Regions from separate parts of the Streptomyces stoeckheimensis genome, predicted to be linked through region 1. Evidence: riboswitches for the same ligand, from Rfam matches in the RefSeq annotation. Region 1 holds a riboswitch; each other region holds the start of a gene.

Region 1 (6,970 bases):
CAAGAAGAAGTCAGGCCCGGCTGATGTGGCGGAGGAGGAGTGGGCCGGCGTGCGGAGCGTCCTGGAAGCGATCTACCCGCCTGCGTCGTTCACCAAGACCAAGATCGACCTGCGGTTGGCGCTGAACGGCATGCTGCACCGGTTGCGTACGGGGATCACCTGGACGGAGATCCCCGCGAAATTCGGGCCGGCGCAGCGCGTCCGTGAGCGACAGCTGTCGTGGTGGCAGCGCGGGGCATGGCCGCTGCTGGTGGCGTGGCTGAACGAGCGGTGTGCGGGGACGCCCGTGTACGTCCGCCCCACCATCCCGCCGTTGCGCGTGACGGTGCGCGGCGCCGAGACCATGGGACCGCTTTCCGGCTCGCGACCCCGCTGACGCGGCTGCCCGACCTGGAACTGGCAGTGCCTCCCGAGGAGCTGAGGTGGCGCGGTGGGCTCATCATGCGGGGGCTGCGGACGCTCCCGGTCCGCTTCACTGCCGAATCCACCGCCCAAAACGCCTGAAACCGGCCTGACCTGAAGTCAGTTGACTGCCCAAACTTGTGACAGGCGTTCGAAGGCGGCTAGGTTCTGCCGTTACCCCGCCGTTATGCGAAAGGTGCAGCCTCATGCGTTCCGGGAACGGCCGCCACAGACGCCCCCGACAAGTGCCCGCACTTGTCGTCACCGCCGGAGTCACCGGCACCGCACTCGCCCTGCCGCTGCTCGCGGCCACCGGCGCGAGCGCTGCGGAGACCTCCACATGGGACAAGGTCGCCGAGTGCGAGAGCGGTGGCACGTGGAGTGCCAACTTCGGCGGCGGCACCTATGGCGGGCTGCAGTTCAGCCAGGAGCAGTGGAAGAACGCGGGCGGGCTCGACTTCGCCGAGCGCGCCGACCTCGCCAGCCGCTCCCAGCAGATCGCCGTGGCCGAACGGGTCCTGGCTTCCCAGGGCCCCCAGGCGTGGCCGCTGTGCGGCGTGCCGGCCGGGCTGACGCAGGACGCGCCCGCCGCCGTGGTCGACCCGGGTCTGCCCGGCGGTTCCGGATCCGCCACCCCCGCCCCGTCCCGCCCGGACGACTCCGTGCCCCACGCCGGCTCGGGCGAGCCGTCCACGGACTTCGGGGCCCCGACGCCGAAGAGCCCGGCTCCGTCGGAATCGCCGCTGCCCGACTACCCGATCGGCGTGCCCGGCGAACTGCCCGTCATGCCCGCGCCGGACCTCCAGACGCCGCCTCCCGGACTCCCGGGCGACCCGACGGCTCCCACGAGCCCCCTGGACCCCACCGCCCCGGTGGGCCCCGTCGCCCCGGTGGACCCCACGACTCCGGCGCCGCCGTCCGTGGACCCGACCGTGCCGGTGGACCCGACGGCTCCCGTGCCCCCGTCCGGCCCGGGGGACGCCACGAACCCGATAAACCCGGGCAATCCAGTGATCCCCGGCGATTCGGCGAACCCGGTCATTCCGGTCAACCCGCTTGACCCCACGGCCCCGACGACTCCGGCCGCACCCGGCGATTCCGCCGCCCCGAGCGCTCCGGCGACCCCCGGCTCGACCGAGGGCGGCGGCAAGCACCGCGGCCAGGCCGCGGTCGAAACGCCCGCCGCATCTGATGCCGCGTCGGAGCCGACGTACACCGTGAAGGCGGGCGACAGCCTCGCCGAGATCGCGGACGCCAATGGCGTGAAGGGCGGCTGGAAGGGGCTCTACGAGGCCAACGAGCAGGTCATCGGCGGAGATGCGGACCTGATCAAGCCCGGCCAGAACCTGGATCTAACGCACCAATAAGGGCACTTAAGGCGTCCGGAACCAGCTGATTGTCCGTTTTCTGTAAGTGAGACATGTGTCTCTTCAGGTCAACTGGCGTGTCTGGCCCGGACGGTTCCGCAAACCCCGCCCTCACCTGCGCAAACGTCCTTCCGGAGGGCGCAAGTAGGCACCGTTTCCTCCCGATGTCCCTCGTTGAACATCGGGGGGAGACCTGTCTACCTTCTGAATCGCTCGCCACCGCGGGCTCCTTCGACCGCATCGCCGAATCCTGCCGGCGGACGGAGGGAACACTCGTCGCGTAAAGCGCCGAAGGCAGGAGCGGGGGAACCAAGGTAGGCGCCGGAACCGGCCGTTGAGAGACGGTCACGGAACCGGCTAGGGGTTAAGCCAAGCGCTAGGTCGCTCGGCCGGGCACTCACTCGCCCGAACCCGACAGCTCACCTCGTAGGCGTCGGTGAGGAGAACTCCATGCTGCTTTCGGGCAAGGGCAAGCACCGTCGCGGCTCCAAGGCCGTCCGCATCGTCACGCTCGCAGGTGTCGCAGGTGTCGCCGTGGCCGCGCCGCTGATGGCCGCGGGCACCGCTTCCGCCGCGACCGCCGGTGAATGGGACCGCGTCGCCGCGTGCGAGTCCGGCGGCAACTGGTCCATCAACACGGGCAACGGCTACTACGGCGGCCTGCAGTTCTCGTCCTCCACGTGGGCCGCGTACGGCGGCAAGGCGTACGCCGCGCAGGCCAACCAGGCCTCCAAGTCGCAGCAGATAGCCATCGCCGAGAAGGTCCTCAAGGGCCAGGGCAAGGGCGCCTGGCCGTCCTGCGGCGTCGGCCTGTCGAACTCCTCCTACACCGGTGGCTCGGCGGAGACCCCCTCCAAGCCGAAGACCCAGCCGAAGCCGGCGCCGAAGCAGGAGAAGAAGGCCGAGTCGAAGAAGGAGACCAAGCGCGTCGAGGCTCCGACCACTCGCTCCGAGCGTCCGGCCGCCGCTGCCGCGCCGAAGACCGAGGCCCCCAAGACGGGCAACGGCTCGTACGAGGTCAAGTCCGGCGACACGCTGGGTGCGATCGCCGACGCGAACAAGGTGTCCGGTGGCTGGGAGAAGCTCTTCGAGCTGAACAAGGACATCGTCTCGGACGCCGACCTGATCTACCCGGGTCAGAAGCTGAACCTCGGCTGAACCCCCGTCGAAAGCTCTGAGAACGGCCGCGGCCGTTTTCGCGACGCGCAGTAATTCCGGCGCGTAGATCCACCACGCAATTCCACCGCCCGGCGCGCAACCCCCTTCGCGCCGGGCGGTGCTGTGCGCGGGCGCATCTGGCCTGACTGACCCTCCGGAATCCCGATGATCAAGGGTCCTATGTCCTGTAAGAGGGGCATTCAGGCCCTTTTTCGTCCCAGGGACCGGGCGGTCGGCTGGCCGAGTGCCCGGAGGCGGTTAGGCTCTAAGCGGCAAGGCCATCCCACGGCCTGACACGCCACCGCACACCCAGCGTCACATCCCAGAAGGAGATGCTCGTGCCGTCCATCGACGTCGTCGTAGCCCGGGAAATCCTGGACTCCCGAGGCAATCCCACGGTCGAGGTCGAGGTGGGCCTCGACGATGGCAGCACCGGCCGTGCTGCAGTCCCGTCCGGCGCCTCCACCGGAGCGTTCGAAGCCGTAGAGCTCCGCGACGGTGACCCCAACCGCTACATGGGCAAGGGCGTCGAGAAGGCGGTCCTCGCCGTCATCGAGCAGCTCGGCCCGGAGCTCGTCGGCTACGACGCCACCGAGCAGCGCCTGATCGACCAGGCGATGATCGACCTGGACGCCACCGAGAACAAGGGCTCCCTCGGCGCCAACGCCATCCTCGGTGTCTCCCTCGCCGTCGCGCACGCCGCGTCCGAGGCCTCCGACCTCCCGCTCTTCCGCTACCTCGGCGGTCCGAACGCGCACCTGCTGCCCGTTCCGATGATGAACATCCTGAACGGTGGGTCGCACGCCGACTCCAACGTCGACATCCAGGAGTTCATGATCGCCCCGATCGGCGCGGAGTCCTTCTCCGAGGCCCTCCGCTGGGGTGCCGAGGTCTACCACACCCTCAAGAAGGTCCTGCACACCAAGGGCCTCTCCACCGGTCTGGGCGACGAGGGCGGCTTCGCGCCGAACCTCGAGTCGAACCGCGCCGCGCTCGACCTCATCGTCGAGGCCATCAAGCAGGCCGGTTACGTCCCGGGCACCCAGATCGCGCTCGCGCTCGACGTCGCCGCGTCCGAGTTCTACAAGGACGGCAACTACGAGTTCGAGGGCAAGTCCCGCTCGGCCGCCGAGATGACCGACTACTACGCCGAGCTCGTCGAGGCGTACCCGCTGGTCTCCATCGAGGACCCGCTGTTCGAGGACGACTGGGACGGCTGGAAGACCCTCACCGACCGCCTGGGCTCCAAGGTCCAGATCGTCGGCGACGACCTCTTCGTCACCAACCCCGAGCGTCTCGCCCGCGGCATCGAAGAGGGCTCGGCGAACGCCCTGCTCGTCAAGGTGAACCAGATCGGTTCGCTGACCGAGACCCTGGACGCCGTCGAGATGGCCCAGCGCAACGGCTTCAAGTGCATGATGTCGCACCGCTCCGGTGAGACCGAGGACGTCACCATCGCCGACCTCGCGGTCGCCGTGAACTGCGGCCAGATCAAGACCGGCGCCCCGGCCCGCTCGGACCGCGTCGCCAAGTACAACCAGCTGCTGCGCATCGAGGAGATCCTCGACGACGCCGCGGTGTACGCGGGCCGCAGCGCGTTCCCGCGCTTCAAGGGCTGATCAGTCCTTTAGGGCGCAAGCCTCCCTACGTCCCCGCACTCGGTCCCGTACCGTGTGCGGGGACGTAGTGCGTCGTGCGCATATAGGGGAGGCGGATCAATGGCCGGGAACCGGGACCGGTTCGCCACGTTCTCGACCGCGACCAGGCTCAAGCAGCTCGGCGAGCGGACCGCGGCGCACGTGTACCGCTCGCAGTCCCGCCGGCAGGTCCGCCGCAGCCGGCTCACCGGCCGGGCCGCCCTGCTCGTCCTCGTCCTCTGTACCCTGGTCGTCGCGCTCGCGTATCCGATGCGCCAGTACGTCTCCCAGCGCTCGGAGATCGCGAAGCAGCAGAAGGACGCCGTCTCCGCGCGGGACCGGCTGGAGCGGCTGCGCGACGAGAAGGCCCGCTGGCAGGACAACGCGTACGCCGAGCAGCAGGCGCGCAAGCACCTGCACTTCGTCCGGCCGGGGGAGATCAGCTACATCATGACCGACCCCGGAGCCGCCGCGGGAGAGCAGCGCCGCAGCGGACAGGCCGCCACCGACCGGCCCTGGTACTCCAACGTCTGGGACGGCGTCGACAAGGCCGACCGCCCGGGCGACTGAGTCCCACCCATCCACGAGAACGAAAAGACTTCCTCCAGGCATGCAGACGCCCCCGCCCCAGACCGACCGGACCGAGCCGACCGCCGCCGACATCGAGGCGTTCGAACAGCAGCTCGGCCGCCCCCCGCGCGGGCTCCGCGCCATCGCGCACCGCTGCCCCTGCGGGCAGCCGGACGTGGTGGAGACCGCACCGCGGCTCCCCGACGGCACCCCCTTCCCGACGCTGTACTACCTGACCTGCCCGCGGGCCGCCGGTGCGATCGGCACGCTGGAGGCCAACGGCGTGATGAAGGAGATGCAGGCCCGTCTCGCCGTGGACCCGGAGCTGGCCGCCGCCTACCGGGCCGCGCACGAGGACTACATCACCCGCCGCGACGCCATCGAGGTGCTCCAGGGCTTCCCGAGCGCCGGCGGCATGCCGGACCGGGTGAAGTGCCTGCACGTGCTGGTCGGCCACTCCCTGGCCGCGGGCCCGGGCGTGAACCCGTTCGGCGACGAGGCCCTGGCGATGCTGCCCGAGTGGTGGGCCAAGGGCGCCTGCGTCACCCCGTGCGGCGAGAAGAAGGCCGAGGAGAAGAAGGCCGAGGAGACGAAGACCGAAGAGACCTCCGCGGCGGAGGCGGGCGCGTGACCCGCGTCGCGGCCGTCGACTGCGGTACGAACTCCATCCGGCTCCTCGTCGCCGACCTCGACCCCGCCACCGGCGAGCTGATCGAGCTGGACCGCCGGATGATCGTCGTCCGGCTCGGCCAGGGCGTCGACAAGACCGGCCGGCTGGCCCCGGAGGCGCTGGAGCGCACTTTCGCGGCCTGCCGCGAGTACGCGGCGGTCATCAAGGAGCTCGGAGCCGAGCGGGTGCGCTTCGTGGCGACCTCGGCCTCCCGGGACGCCGAGAACCGCGACGACTTCGTCCGGGGGGTCCTGGACATCCTGGGCGTCGAGCCCGAGGTGATCAGCGGGGACCAGGAGGCCGAGTTCTCCTTCACCGGTGCCACCGGCGAGCTGACCGGCCGCACCGACCTGGAGCGGCCCTTCCTGGTCGTGGACATCGGCGGCGGCTCCACGGAGTTCGTGGTCGGCACCGAACACGTGCGGGCGGCCCGCTCCGTCGACGTGGGCTGTGTCCGGATGACGGAGCGCCACCTGACGGTGGACGGGGTCGTCACCGACCCGCCGACCGCGGAGCAGATCGCCGCGATACGGGCCGACATCGAGGCCGGGCTGGACCTGGCCTCCGAGACGGTTCCGCTGGCCGAGGCGCGCACCCTGGTGGGCCTGGCCGGGTCGGTGACCACGGTCGCCGCGATCGCGCTGGGCCTGGAGGCGTACGACTCGGCGCGGATCCACCACTCCCGGATCCCGTACGAGACGGTCCGCGAGGTCAGCGAGCGGATGCTGACGCTGACGCACGCCGAGCGCGCGGCCATCCCCGTGATGCACCCGGGACGGGTCGACGTGATCGGCGCGGGCGCCCTGGTCTTGCTGGCGATCATGGAGCGGGTCGGCGCCTCGGAGGTCGTGGTCTCGGAGCACGACATCCTCGACGGAATCGCCTGGTCCATCGCCTGACGCCCGTCGCACACGCACGGCCCGGTGCCCCCGGCGGATCCATCCCGCCGGGGGCACCATCGTGTGCGGGGGCGCCTACGCGTCCAGCCGGACCGGCATCAGGAGCGAGAAGGTCTCCTCGTCGTCGGGGCGGCGGACCACCACGGGGGCCTTGGGGGCGCCGAGCTCCAGAATCAGCCGGTCGCGGTCCCCGGCGGCGAGGGCGTCCAGCAGGAACGCGCGGTTCAGGCCGACGTTGGTCGGGTCGTCGTCCTCGTCGCCGCAGAG
Region 2 (6,970 bases), 3.9 Mb from region 1:
AGTTGCTGGGTGAGACCCCCGTCGAAGAGGTAGGTCGCGCCGTTGGCGAAGTCGAAGACCGGTGTCGCCAGCACTGCGACGGCGTGAACCACCTCGGCAAGGTCCGCGTAGCGCTGTAGCGGGACGTCCCGGACGAGGGCGTCGAGGTGTACCCCGTCGGCAGAGGTGGTCGAGGAGTCGTCGATGGGGCCGATCGCGATAGCCCTCGTCGAGATGTGGAGCGGGCCGTACTCCAGGGCGAAGCTGCGGGTGAGGCTCTCTGCGGCGGCTTTGGCCGCGTCGTAGCCGGCCTTGTAGCGGTGTGCCCTGGTGCCGCCGACCGAGCCGAGGACGAGCATGGCGCCCGGGACACGGTGGGCTGCTGCGGCTTCCGCGACCGTACGCAGGACCGCGTAGGTGGTCACCAGGTTGTCCTCGATCGCCGCGCGGAAGGCGTCCATGTCGTTGGTGGCGATCCTGGCGAGGTGGGGTACCCGTCCGGCGGCGTGGAAGAGCTCCACGCGTTCGGCTCCGTCGAGGAACTCGTCGACCAGGTGCGTGAAGCGTTCCGTGCGGCAGTCGACGGCGTGCCATCCCGGCACCGTGCCGGTGGTGGGATCGGCCGGTTCGGAGTCGATGAGAAGAAGGCGTCCCTGCTGGGCGGCGAGGTGTGCGGCGAGCGGGCGGCCGATGAAGCCGGCCGCTCCTACGACGATGCGGTGGACCACCTAGGCCTCCAGGATCCGCTGGTAGAACTCCCCCAGGGCGTCCGCCGCCTCGTCCCACTGCGGCAGGGCCGGCGCTCCCGGCCCTCCCACCCTCCATTGTCCTTCCGCCGGAACGGTCAGGGCCTCCTGCCAGCGCAGCACGGCCACATCGTCGTCCCACGGCTCAACGATCTGCCAATCGTCGACCGCCGGCCCGTAGGCGTCCGCTCCCACCGGCGGCGGTGACAGGATGCGGCGGCCTTGTTGCGCCGCGGCCACCAACACGCCGCTGGACCACACCCGCTGGTAGGGCAGCGCCACCCAGTCCACCTGCTCCAGCAGCCGCCCAAACTCCGGCCCGGGGTGAAAGCCCGGAAGGTAGCGGACCCGGTCGTGGGCGGCCGCGATCTCGGTCAGGGTGTGGTGGGTGGCCGGATCGTCCGGATAGCCCGCGATCAGCAGCCGCTGTTCGCCGACGGCGTGTCGGACGAACGCCTGCGCGAAAGCGGCGGTCCGCTTGTAGGGGCGCAGTCGGCCGAAGCAGCCGATCGTCGCGCCGTACAGGGATCCCCCTCGGCCGGGCCCGAGTTGGGGGTATCGGGGGTGGGGCAGGTGCAGTGCCGGGCCGGGCAGTCGGCTGCGGACCTGGCGTGCGGCCAACTCGTGCTCTTTGGTGAAGAAGTGGGCGCCGTGCGTAAGCGAGTCGACCTCGTCGATGAAGGACACGTTGCCGTGCGTCCCCTCTTCGTGAGGGGCGAGGTCGTGCACCGTCTGGACCAGACGCGCACCCCGGGCGGCTAACTCCCGCAGGAGGGCGATCGCCTCGGCGTCGCCGAGCAACCTGGCGAGCATTTCGGGCCAGTGCAGGTGCACGATGTCCGGCACCGAACCGACCAGGTGGGAGAAGTCTCCCGGGGCGAACCCCGGTTCGTCGCGACACAGACCCGGGCGCAGCACCTCGGCCCCTTGGGCCGCGAGGTGGCTCTCCTGAAGTGCCACGTAGTCGTTCCAGCCGCAGGTCTCGGGTATCTGGAGCACGCGGAGTCCGGTCACTGCTCAGTCGCCTTCTGAGATCCCCCTACGGGGCAGAGATCCCTGAGTGCGGGGAGGGCTGGGTGTGACGGCGCCGTACGGGTCATGAATCCTCCACCGTGTAATGGCAGCGCGCCGGTGCGCAGCATACGAGGAGCACCGGCTCGACTTGATGTGTCCGTGATGAATGTTCACAGGTCAGGCAGCAGGTAACGCCCGGATCCGGGAAGTGGCCGGATCCAACCAGCGGTCCTGGCCCAGGCGCTCAGCGCCCACGACGGCTGCAAAGCAACGCGCCCCGGGACGGACCAAGATCCGGACCTGCTGCGGACCAGCCCGGTCCCGCCGCGGAGACTGGATGACGTTGCGCCTCGTCCACAGGAGTGCGAGCGGCGTACCGTCGGGGGCCGGGACCCCCCTCCGGTCCCGGCCCCACGGCTCAGACGAGCAGCCGGGTCTCGGCGCTCGGCAGTTTGGTCCACCAGTGGCCGTACCGGCGGTAGACCTCCGGTTCGCGGTCGGCCAGGAAGGCCGTCAGCGCCCGGGCCTCGCCGGCGAGGTCCTCCCAGACCTCCTCCGGCAGGGGGTGGAAGGCGGTCGCCTCGATCCCGGCGCCGGCCGGGCGCCACACCCCGGCGACCCGGCCGTCGACCAGCAGGGTCGCCAGGGTGTCGCCGTTCATCCGTGCGACGAGCTTGCGGTACTCCGGCGGGACGACGCGGCTCCGGTCGGCGTAGGCCAGCAGCACGCTGTCCCACATGGCCATCAGCCGGGGCGGCGCGGGCGTGTCCTCCGCCGGGCGCGGTGCGCCCGGGACGTCGAACAGCTCCTCGCCGTCCGGGCCCGTCAGCCGGTCGAGGCTTCCGGAGAGGTCCAGAGCGCGCAGTGCCTGGCGGATCCTGGCCCGCTGGACCAGGGAGAACTGCGCGACGTCCGCCACCGACGCCGGCCCGAACCCCTCCAGATAGCGTAGGACCAGCGCCTTCAGGGACTCCTCGGACGCCTCCGGGGCCGCCGGTACCGTGCGCGGCCGGCTCGGGGGCGCGACGTACGACGGGCGCTCCCCGAACGACCACGGCGCGGCGGTGGGCGCGTGCAGCAGCGGCGCGTACTGCCGCAGTCCCCACCACGCTCCGGGCTGCGGCGCCGCCCCCAGCCGCCGTCCGAGCCAGGCCTCGCACTCGGCCGTCGTACGGGGCCGGTCGGCGAAGTCCAGCAGCTCCGGCACGAGGACGTCGGCGTCCTCAGCCGTCAGCCCCGAGTCCGTGAAGCGGGTCCCGAGCCGGGCGGCCCGTACGGACGGCTGCACGGCCTCCCGGAAGGGCGGGTAGTCCTCCGCGTGCACGGCGTGCAGGGTCAGCCGCATCAGCGTCGACTTGACGACCTCGCGCCCCGTGAAGGCGGCGTCGAGGTCGGCCGGGTCGAAACCGGCGAGCCGGTTCCACAGCGCGAGGTAGGGCGAAGCGGCGTGCTGCGCCTGCAGGGCGACCACCCGGCGGACCGCGTCGCCGACCCCCATCGCCTCGCGCCGCAGCAGCAACTGCCGTGCGAGGGTGGAGCGGTTGAGCTCCCTTGCGCTGACCTTCATGCCACGACCGTCCCGTCCCCTGTCGGAACGCGCAGCCTAACCGGCACCTCCGACAGCGCCTCGGATTCAGATGCTGACGCCCTTCGACCGGAGGTAGGCCAGCGGGTCGATGTCCGAGCCGTACGAGGGCCCCGTGCGGATCTCGAAGTGCAGGTGCGGGCCGGTCGAGTTGCCCGTGGAGCCGGAGAGGCCGATGGTCTGGCCGCCGGTGACGCTCTGGCCGGACGAGACGGACAGCTGGGAGAGGTGCGCGTACTGGCTGTACTTGCCGTCGGCGTGCCGGATGACGACCTCGTTGCCGTACGACCCGCTCCACCCGGCGGAGACCACGGTGCCGGCGCCGACCGCCTTGACGGTGGTGCCGCTGCTCGCGGCGAAGTCGACCCCGGTGTGGTAGCCGCTGGACCACATGGAGCCGGCGGTCTTGTACGCGGTGGAGGTGCCGCCGCCGACCGGGGCGACGAAGCCGGTCGAGGTGGAGCCGGTCTGCCGCTTGGCGGGCGCCTTGGGGGCGGGCGCCGCGGGCGCGGCGGCCTCATCGGAGGAATCCGACGAATCGCCAGAAGTGGAAGAACCGGAGGAATTAGAGGAAGGGGAGGAAACGGACTTCTTGGCCGGCTTCGGCGTTTCGGCCGCCGCGGCCGGAGCCGCGCCCTTCGCGCCGAGCGTGAGCTTGAGGCCCGGGTGGATCAGCGAGGGGTCGGTGCCGACGGCCTCGCGGTTGTCCGCGTAGAGCTGCTCCCAGCCACCCGTGAGGTGCTGGCGCTCGGCGATCTTGGAGAGGTAGTCGCCCGGCACCACGGTGTAGACGGTCGGGGCGCCCTGTGCGGCGGCCGGCGCGGCCTGGAGCGCTGCCGGCACCTGCGCGGCCACCACCTGCGGGGCCTGGACCTGAGCGGCGGCGGGCGCCGCGGCCGGGGCACCCGCGGCGTGGGCGCCGGTGGCGCCGAGCAGCGGAAGCGCGAGGGCCGCGCCACCGGTGCCCGCGGCGGCGAACCCGCGGGATATCGAGCGGGACTTGGGACGGCGGTGCTTACCCGTTCCGGACATGTCGAATTCCTCTCCGACGCCTGCGAGGTGAGCTGTCGGGTTCGGACTGGAGATGTCCGGCCGCCCTCGTGCCGGTGAACAGCACATGTACGGCTTCACCCCGAGCTGTCCCGTTGTAAAGATCTCGACCGGAGATCCGGAACAGCGGCTTACCTGGTTCCCCCGCTCCTGCCACGCGCGTGAATAGTCGGGTGCGGTTTCCGGTCGGTGGCAGGATTAGGCGGTCCGTCCGGATCGATCGCGAACGTAATCGAGTACGGCCGCACGGAACAAGTCATGAATTCCCCAACGGAATCTTGAAGATGACGGGCCGCCGGAATTCCGGTCACCCTCCGTCCATTCCGCACCTTCAACAACCGCCCCAGCAAGGCAATTCGCCATTCGCGATCAGCCACTCACCGTCACCGTATGATCTGCCTCACGGGGGCGTGTCCGATCTCGCCTCTCGCTATGGCAAGTTGCCCACAAGTAGCGTAATTCGGACACCGTCAACGACGACGAGACGACGACACGGAGGAGCCCGGTGACCCAGCCGATACCCCAGAGCCCCCACGCCGATCCGGCACCGCAGGAGCCGACGTTGATCGGAGTGCGCAACTTCCGCGACGTGGGCGGGTTGCCGACCACGGACGGTCGACGGGTCAAGTCGGGACGACTGTTTCGAAGCGGACATCTCGCGCATGCCACCGAAAGCGACGCGGAGTTCCTCGGGTCGCTCGGACTGCACACCGTCTTCGACTTCCGCAACGGCGCCGACCACGCGCTGGAGGGTCCGGACGTGGAGCTGCCGGGGGTGCGCAACGTCAACATTCCGCTGTCGGATCCGGCCGACGGCAGCGAGTTCTGGAAGATGGTCCGGGGCGGGGGGCTGGCGCAGCTGCGCGAGCTCCTGGGCGAGGGCAAGGCCGCCGCGCGGATGTCCCGTTCGTACCGGACGATGATCCGGACCCGTACCGCCGAGCACAGCCGGGTGGTGCACGCGCTCGCCGAGGACAGCGTCCCGGCCCTCATGCACTGCGCCGCCGGGAAGGACCGGGCCGGCCTGTCGATCGCCGTCACCCTGCTCGCGCTGGGCGTCGAGCGGGAGGCGATCGTCGCGGACTACCTGGAGTCGAACGCCCCGCACAACCGCTACCGGGTCCGCCGGGGCAGCGATGCGCCCGAGGCCCGCGCCCCCGAGGTGATGGAGCTGCTCGCCCCGCTCTTCGACGCCCGCGCCCCGTACCTGACCACGGCCTTCGACGCCATCGACGAGGAGTGGGGCGGCGTGGAGCGTTACCTCGCCGAGGGCCTCGGGCTCTCGCCCGAGACCCTCGACAGGCTCCGCGACCGGCTGCTGGACTGACGCCCCACGAGGTGGGCCGTCGCCCGCCGAGCCGCCGGTTCAGCGGTTGGCGACGGCCTGCCTCACGAGCGTCCGGCCGAAGTCCCACATCAGCGCGCCGCCGCCGTGGGCCTCGTCCATGACCGCGCGGAAGGCGCCGACGAACCGGTCGACGTCCGCCTCGTCCACGATCAGCGGCGGGATCAGCTTGATCACTTCCAGGTGGTCGCCGGAGACCTGCGTGAGGATCCGGTGCTTCTGCAGCAGTGGCACCACGACCATCTGCGCGAACAGTCCCTTGCGCGCCGCCTGCAGCATGCTCCAGCGGCTCCGCAGCCCCAGCGAGGACGGCCGGCCGAACTCGATGCCGATCATCAGCCCGCGTCCCCGTACCTCGTGGAGCAGTTCGTACGCGTCCACGAGCGCGGCGAGCCGGCCGCGCAGCAGGTCGCCCATCGCACGGGCGCCCGCCACCACCTGCTCGTCCTCCATGACGGACAGGACGGCGAGCCCGGCCGCCATCGCCTGCGCGTTGGAGCCGAAGCTGGCGGAGTGGACGAGCACCCGGTCCATGGAGGAGTAGACCTTCTTGAAGATCAGTCCTTGCCCAGGGTCGCGCCGACGGGCACGTAGCCGCCGGAGAGGGCCTTGGCCACGCAGACGAGGTCCGGTTCGACCCCGGCCTCGTGCTGGTAGGCGTAGAAGTCGCCGGTCCGTCCGAGGCCGGTCTGCACCTCGTCCGCGATCAGCAGCGCTCCCCGCCGGTGCAGCGCCTCCTGCGCGGCGAGCAGGAATCCGGGCGGGGCGGCGAGCACCCCCTTGCCCTGGATCGGCTCCACGACGAGGGCCGCGACGTCCCCCTTCTTCAGCTCCCGCTCCAGCGCGGCCAGGTCCCCGAGCGCGATCCCGGTGTCCGGCAGCAGCGGCGCGAAGCCGTCGCGGAAGCCGGCCTCGCCGTTGACCGACAGCGAGCCCGTCGTGAGCCCGTGGAAGGCGTGGTGGCAGTAGAGGATCCTGGGCCGCCCGGTGGCGTACCGGGCGAACTTCAGGGCGGTCTCCACCGCCTCGGTGCCGCTGTTGCCGAAGAAGACCCGGTCCAGGTGCGGACTGTGGGAGAGCAGCTTCTCGGCCAGCAGCCCGGGCAGCGGCTGGCAGTCGAAGCGGGTGAGGTCGGCGAGCTGGGCGTCCAGCACGTCGTGCAGGGCCTGCCTGACCACCGGGTGGTGGCGGCCCAGGCCCATCACCCCGAAGCCGGCCAGCATGTCGAGGTAGTCGTTGCCCTCGGCATCC
Region 3 (6,970 bases), 3.0 Mb from region 1:
CGCTTCCGGCGTCCCGGTGACCATCGCGAAGGCCGGCGGCGACCCCGTCAACGCCGCCTCCATGCTGGCGGTTCTGGGCCTGGGCGCCCAGGGCGGCGAGGAGATCGTCCTCTCGTCCGAGGCCGACGGCGCCGAGGCCGCACTGGACCGCCTCGCGAAGCTGGTCGCCGAGGGCCTCGAGGAGCTCCCCGAGACCGTCTGACCCCTTCGGGTTCGACCCGCAGGACTTGCTGGACTTACTGGACTTGCACGGCGAAGCCGTTGCCCCCGACCACCACGGTCGAGGGCAACGGCTTCACTGCTTTCCGCACGGGAGTCCGGCCGGACATACGCGCGCCGCCATTCCGGCGCACTCCATTCCGGCGGATCCATTCCGGCGGCCGGAATTCAGACAGCAAAAGCCGCGCGGGGCGCCGGGCGCACGGGCCGAATTACCCGGCCCGGATATCCCCCCTTTGTATACGGCGTTTGTTAATGCGGAACGCTTGCCGTGTTTACGGCAGGTTGCAAAGTCCTCACGCGCATCCGGTGCGCCCCCGCCGCCCGGTCCACGTGCGCCGCGGTCAGCGCCCGGGCCCGCTCGGCGTCACCCCGGGCCACCGCGTCCACGATCGCGCCGTGCTCCGCCCAGGACTCCACGGGCCGCACCGGGGCCTCCACCACGTACATCCAGGCCACCTTGTGACGCATCTGGGTGAGCAGCGCGATGAGCCCGGGACTGCCCGAGGCCTGGGAGAGCGTCTCGTGGAACCAGCCGCCCAGGGACCGCAGATCCTCCCCCTGGCCCCTCCTGGCCCGCTCCTGGCCCAGTCTGACCAGGCCGCGCAGCACCTTGAGGTGGGCCTCGCTGCGCCGCCGGGCCGCCCGGGCGGCCGCGAGGGGCTCCAGGAGCATCCGCAGCTCCAGGAGGTCGGCGGCCTCCTGTTCGGTCGGCTCGGCCACGCAGGCACCCGCATGCCGGCGGGTGGTCACGAACCCCTCGGACTCCAGCGTGCGCAGCGCCTCGCGCACCGGGACGCGCGAGACCCCGTACCGGCGGGCCAGCACCTCCTCGGTCAGCCGGGCGCCGGGCCCGAACACCCCGGAGACGATGTCGTCGCGGATCGCTGTGCATACCGTGTGCGCGGGAATACGCAAGACCGGACCTCCGCCTATTTTCGTATGGCTGTGCGCGTTGCGACTCTATTGCAACACACGATAATTTCCGAGGACGGCCGGAAATACGAAACATTCACACATCGCGCAACGCGAAGGCCGAAGTACGACGAAGGCCCCGGCTCTCAAAGAGCCGGGGCCTTCGCGGAAGACGCGTGGTGCGGAGCGCAGCGGGTCAGACGGTGACGCCGTGCGAGCGCAGGTACGTGATCGGGTTGATGTCCGTGCCGTAGTCGGCGCCGGTGCGGGCCTCGAAGTGCAGGTGCGGGCCGCTGGAGTTGCCCGTGGAGCCCGACAGGCCGATCTTCTGGCCCGGGGTGACCTGCTGGCCGACGGAGACGCTCAGCGAGGACATGTGGCCGTACTGGGTGTACGTGCCGTCGGCGTGCTTGATGACGACGTTGTTGCCGTACGCGCCGCCGTAGCCCGCCTCGACCACGGTGCCGAGGCCCACGGCGTGCACCTCGGTGCCGGAGGCGGCGTGGAAGTCGATGCCGGTGTGGCTGCCGGAGGACCACATGCCGCCACCCGCGTGGTACTGGGTGCTGACGTAGGTGTCGTCGAGCGGGGAGACGAAGGTGTTGAGGCGCTTGCGCTCCTCTTCGCGGGCGGCGCGCTCGGCGGCCTCGCGCTCGGCCTTGGCCTGGGCTTCGGCCTGCGCCTTGGCCTCGGCGGCCCGCTGCCTGGCGTCGGCCTCGGCCTGCGCCTTGGCGGCGGCGGCCTCGGCGGCCCGCTGCTGGGACTGGGCCTGGGCCTCGACGTCACCGGCGAGCTCGTCGGCCACCACGATGGTGTTGAGGGTGCCGGTGTCCTCGATGGAGGGGCTGTGGTCCGCGGCGAACGCGGGGCCGGCCAGGGAGCCGACGACACCAGTGGTGGCGAGGGCGGCTATGCCGGCGTAGCCGGCGGTCCTGCGGCTGAGACGACTCGAACCACGGTGCTTGCCGGAACCGGAACCGGCTGCACGACTGCCAAACGCCATGAAGGGGTTGATCCTTTCCTTCCCTCTCGCCTACCGGGTTAGCTGACGGGTTCGGAGCAGGAAGGTCTCCTACGGGCCCCCTCTTGCGAGGCGGTCCGATTCACCCCAGGGACACAAGTGGGTCCCCGGCTCCCCAGGCTCGCGCCTGACGGGGACTCGGCGATCGCTGTCCGGTGCCGCGGACGCGGCGGTTACAACTGACGAACAGCACGGCCGACGCTAGGCGGATCATCAGTCAATCGCCAAACAGACACGCCCTTTTGTTGCGTACGCCACACCACATACAAGCAACCACACCACTAAAGGCCAAATAAAGGACAAAAGGGACCCCGGCGGACAAGCCGCCGGAGCCCCTTGAGCGGCGGGCCAGTTGACGGCCCGCCGGAGATCAACTGACGATCAGTTGGTGACCACGGTCACGTCGCCGATCCCGAGGGCCCGCACCGGCTCCTCGATCTGCGAGGCGTCGCCGACCAGGACCGTGACCAGACGGTCCACCGGGAAGGCGTTGACGACCGCCGAAGTGGCCTCCACCGTCCCGGTTTCAGCGAGCCGCGCGTACAACTGCGCCTGGTAGTCGTCCGGCAGCTCCTGCTCGACCTGGTCGGCGAGCGTGCCCGCGACGGAGGCGGCCGTCTCGAACTTCAGCGGGGCCACCCCCACCAAGTTCTGCACGGCCACGTCCCGTTCGGCGTCGGTCAGGCCGCCCTCGGCGAGGGTGCGCAGCACCGTCCAGAGGTCGTCCAGCGCCGGGCCGGTGTTGGGGGTGTCCACCGAGCCGCTGATGGCGAGCATCGAGGCGCCCTTGCCGTCGGCGGTGGAGCGCAGCACCTGGCCGAAGGCGCGCACGCCGTACGTGTACCCCTTCTCCTCGCGCAGCACCTTGTCCAGCCGGGAGGTGAGCGTGCCGCCGAGGCAGTACGTACCGAGCACCTGGGGCGCCCAGACCCGGTCGTGCCGGTCCGCGCCGATGCGGCCGATCAGCAACTGCGTCTGGACCGCGCCGGGCCGGTCCACGATGACCACGCGGCCCGTGTCGTCGGCGGTGATCGGCGGGACCGGGCGCGGGGCGGTGGTGTCACCGGTCCACGCGCCCAGGGTGTCGGCCAAGACGGCGTCCAGGTCGATGCCGGTCAGGTCGCCGACGACCACCGCGGTGGCGGTCGCGGGGCGCACATGGGCCTCGTAGAAGGCCCGTACGGCCGCGGAGTCGATGCGGGCGACGGTCTCCTCGGTGCCCTGACGCGGGCGCGACATCCGCAGGGTGGCCGGGAAGAGCTCCTTCGAGAGCTCCTTGGCGGCGCGGCGCTGCGGGTTGGCGCTCTCGTGCGGGATCTCGTCGAGCCGGTTGCGCACCAGGCGGTCGACCTCGGCGTCGGCGAAGGCCGGCGCGCGCAGCGCCTCGGCGACCAGCCCCAGCGCCTTGTGCAGGCGGGAGGCCGGAACCTCCAGGGAGACCCGCAGGCCCGGGTGGTCGGCGTGCGCGTCGAGGGTGGCGCCGCAGCGCTCCAGCTCGGCGGCGAACTCCTCGGCGGAGCGCTTGTCGGTGCCCTCGGACAGGGCGCGCACCATGATCGTGGCCACGCCGTCGAGGCCCTCGGGCTCCGCGTCGAGCGGAGCGGCGAGGTTGATCTCGACCGCGACCACCTGCTGGCCCGGGCGGTGGCAGCGCAGCAGGGTCAGGCCGTTGGCCAGCGCCCCGCGCTCGGGGGCCGGGAAGGCCCACGGCTGCGGCTCCCCGGCCTCGGGGCGCGGGTGGAAGGTCATCGTGACGGCTGCGGTGTCGCTCACTGCTCCGCCCCCTCGTTCTCGTCGCTCGCGTCGGTCTCGTCAGTGTCATCAGCTGCGTTGGCTTCGAGCGGCTCGTAGACGAGCACCGCCCGGTTGTCAGGGCGCAGTCGGGCCGCGGCCACGGCCTGCACTTCCTCGGCGGTGACGTCGAGGACGCGCTGGACGGCGGTCAGGGCGAGCTGCGGGTCGCCGAACAGCACCGCGAAGCGGCACAGTTCGTCGGCGCGGCCGGCCACCGTGCTCAGCCGGTCCAGCCATTCGCGCTCCAGCTGGGCCTGCGCGCGCTCCATCTCCTCGGCCGTCGGGCCCTCGGCGGCGAACCGCGCGAGCTCCTCGTCGACGGCCGCCTCGATGGCGGGCACCTCGACGCCGCTGGAGGTCTTGACGTCCAGCCAGCCCAGCGAGGGGGCGCCGGCGAGGCGCAGCATGCCGAAGCCGGCCGCGACGGCGCTCTGGTCGCGGCGCACCAGGCGGTTGTGCAGACGGGAGGACTCGCCGCTGCCCAGCACGGTCAGCGCCACGTCGGCGGCGTCGCACTCGCGGGTGCCGTCGTGCGGGAGCCGGTAGGCCGCCATCAGCGCGCGGGCCGGAACCTCCTCGACGACCTCCTCGCGCAGCTGCTCGCCCATGATCTCGGGCAGCGAGCCGTCGCGCGGCGGCTGCTTGCCGTCGTGGCCGGGGATGGTGCCGAAGTACTTCTCGACCCAGGCGAGCGTCTTCTCGGGGTCGATGTCGCCGACGACCGAGAGCACCGCGTTGTTGGGCGCGTAGTACGTACGGAAGAACGCGCGGGCGTCCTCCAGGGACGCGGCGTCCAGATCGGCCATGGAACCGATCGGGGTGTGGTGGTACGGGTGGCCCTCCGGGTAGGCCAGGGCCGTCAGCTTCTCGAAGGCCGTGCCGTACGGGACGTTGTCGTACCGCTGGCGGCGCTCGTTCTTGACGACGTCGCGCTGGTTCTCCATGGACTCGTCGTCCAGGGCGGCCAGCAGCGAGCCCATCCGGTCCGCCTCCAGCCACAGCGCGAGCTCCAGCTGGTGGGTCGGCATCGTCTCGAAGTAGTTGGTCCGCTCGAAGCTGGTGGTCCCGTTGAGGGAGCCGCCGGCGCCCTGGACCAGTTCGAAGTGGCCGTTGCCGGAGACGTTCTTCGAGCCCTGGAACATCAGGTGCTCGAAGAGGTGAGCCAGGCCCGTACGTCCCTTGACTTCGTGGCGCGAGCCGACGTCGTACCAGAGGCAGACCGCGGCGACCGGGGTCAGGTGGTCCTCGGACAGCACCACGCGCAGGCCGTTGGCCAGCCGGTGCTCGGTCGCTGTGAGGCCGCCGGAGCCGGCGTGAGCTGTGGCCGTGTGACCCATGGGCATGTGGTCCCTTCGATCGCGATGCAGAGATTCCTGTCAGACCTGCCACTGTATGCAAGCGTGTCGGCCGGCGGAGAAGTTCCCGGCCCAGTCCTGGGTCGGAGTCGGCGTTGTCGGTGCCTCGGGCCACAATGGTCCGCGTCACCCCTGTCCGAAACCGGTCCGCCCCCCGTACCGCCCCCGTCCCAGCCCAGTCCCAGCCCCACCCCCCGTCCCACCCCGTGAGAGCTCAGCTCATCCCGATTCTTGGTTAAGGAGCCGCGCAGCGATGGCCCGCCGCAGCACGAAGACCCCGCCGCCGGAGGATTTCGAGGAGAAGATCCTCGACATCGACGTCGTCGACGAAATGCAGGGCTCCTTCCTCGAGTACGCGTACTCGGTGATCTACTCCCGCGCCCTGCCCGACGCCCGCGACGGCATGAAGCCGGTGCACCGGCGCATCGTCTACCAGATGAACGAGATGGGCCTGCGCCCCGACCGCGGCTACGTGAAGTGCGCCCGCGTCGTCGGCGAGGTCATGGGCAAGCTGCACCCGCACGGCGACGCGTCGATCTACGACGCCCTCGTGCGCATGGCGCAGCCCTTCTCCATGCGGCTCCCGCTGGTCGACGGCCACGGCAACTTCGGCTCGCTCGGCAACGACGACCCGCCGGCCGCGATGCGGTACACCGAGTCGAAGATGGCCGACGCCGCCTCGTTGATGACGGACGGGATCGACGAGAACACCGTCGACTTCGCCGCGAACTACGACGGCCAGGAGCGCGAACCGGTCGTCCTTCCGGCCGCGTACCCGAACCTGCTGGTCAACGGCGCGTCCGGGATCGCGGTGGGCATGGCCACCAACATGGCCCCGCACAACCTCGGCGAGGTCATCGCGGCCGCCCGCCACCTGATCCGCTACCCCGAGGCGGACCTGGACGCGCTGATGCGCTTCGTGCCGGGTCCCGACCTGCCCACGGGCGGCCGGATCGTCGGCCTCGCGGGCATCAAGGACGCCTACGAGAACGGCCGCGGCACCTTCAAGATCCGCGCCACGGTGGCCCTGGAGGACGTGACCCCGCGCCGCAAGGGGCTGGTCGTCACCGAACTGCCCTTCACGGTCGGTCCCGAGAAGGTCATCGCGAAGATCAAGGACCTGGTCGGCTCGAAGAAGCTCCAGGGCATCGCGGACGTCAAGGACCTCACGGACCGCTCGCACGGCCTGCGCCTGGTCATCGAGATCAAGAACGGCTTCCACCCCGAGGCCGTGCTGGAGCAGCTGTACAAGCTGACGCCGATGGAGGAGACCTTCGGCATCAACAACGTCGCGCTGGTCGACGGGCAGCCGCTGACGCTGGGCCTCAAGGAGCTGCTGGAGGTCTACCTCGACCACCGCTTCGAGGTCGTCCGCCGGCGCAGCGAGTTCCGCCGCGGCAAGCGGCGCGACCGCCTGCACCTCGTCGAGGGCCTGCTCGTGGCCCTGCTCGACATCGACGAGGTCATCCGGATCATCCGGGACAGCGACAACTCCGCGCAGGCCAAGGAGCGCCTGATGGAGCGCTTCTCGCTGAGCGAGATCCAGACCCAGTACATCCTGGACACCCCGCTGCGCCGGCTCACCCGCTTCGACCGGATCGAGCTGGAGTCCGAGCGGGACCGGCTGGCCGGAGAGATCGACGAGCTGACCGGGATCCTGGACTCC

Evidence for each region. Region 1 has a riboswitch for cyclic di-AMP ahead of ACE1OC_RS24885 (transglycosylase family protein). Riboswitches for the same ligand answer to the same signal wherever they lie in the genome.
Region 2: linked by a shared signal. The riboswitch ahead of ACE1OC_RS07445 (M23 family metallopeptidase) and the one ahead of ACE1OC_RS24885 (transglycosylase family protein) in region 1 are both predicted to bind cyclic di-AMP.
Region 3: linked by a shared signal. The riboswitch ahead of ACE1OC_RS11040 (M23 family metallopeptidase) and the one ahead of ACE1OC_RS24885 (transglycosylase family protein) in region 1 are both predicted to bind cyclic di-AMP.

Annotation. Positions count from the first base shown of each region.
Region 1 covers NZ_CP169550.1:5,471,031-5,478,000, forward strand. Annotated here, with positions in the region: gene ACE1OC_RS24870 (transposase) at 1-376, shown strand, start outside; partial or broken gene ACE1OC_RS24875 (cytochrome P450) at 361-504, shown strand; gene ACE1OC_RS24880 (transglycosylase family protein) at 648-1,769, shown strand; cyclic di-AMP (ydaO/yuaA leader) riboswitch at 2,046-2,217, shown strand; gene ACE1OC_RS24885 (transglycosylase family protein) at 2,220-2,927, shown strand; gene eno (phosphopyruvate hydratase) at 3,266-4,546, shown strand; gene ACE1OC_RS24895 (FtsB family cell division protein) at 4,646-5,134, shown strand; gene ACE1OC_RS24900 (DUF501 domain-containing protein) at 5,175-5,765, shown strand; gene ACE1OC_RS24905 (exopolyphosphatase) at 5,762-6,703, shown strand; partial or broken gene ACE1OC_RS24910 (MerR family transcriptional regulator) at 6,779-6,970, opposite strand, start outside.
Region 2 covers NZ_CP169550.1:1,562,289-1,569,258, forward strand. Annotated here, with positions in the region: gene ACE1OC_RS07430 (SDR family oxidoreductase) at 1-707, opposite strand, end outside; gene ACE1OC_RS07435 (hypothetical protein) at 708-1,739, opposite strand; gene ACE1OC_RS07440 (winged helix DNA-binding domain-containing protein) at 2,158-3,306, opposite strand; gene ACE1OC_RS07445 (M23 family metallopeptidase) at 3,373-4,356, opposite strand; cyclic di-AMP (ydaO/yuaA leader) riboswitch at 4,361-4,556, opposite strand; gene ACE1OC_RS07450 (tyrosine-protein phosphatase) at 4,880-5,701, shown strand; partial or broken gene ACE1OC_RS07455 (aspartate aminotransferase family protein) at 5,741-6,970, opposite strand, start outside.
Region 3 covers NZ_CP169550.1:2,422,683-2,429,652, forward strand. Annotated here, with positions in the region: gene ACE1OC_RS11030 (HPr family phosphocarrier protein) at 1-202, shown strand, start outside; gene ACE1OC_RS11035 (GntR family transcriptional regulator) at 472-1,137, opposite strand; gene ACE1OC_RS11040 (M23 family metallopeptidase) at 1,331-2,137, opposite strand; cyclic di-AMP (ydaO/yuaA leader) riboswitch at 2,150-2,309, opposite strand; gene ACE1OC_RS11045 (M16 family metallopeptidase) at 2,537-3,904, opposite strand; gene ACE1OC_RS11050 (M16 family metallopeptidase) at 3,925-5,292, opposite strand; gene ACE1OC_RS11055 (DNA gyrase/topoisomerase IV subunit A) at 5,558-6,970, shown strand, end outside.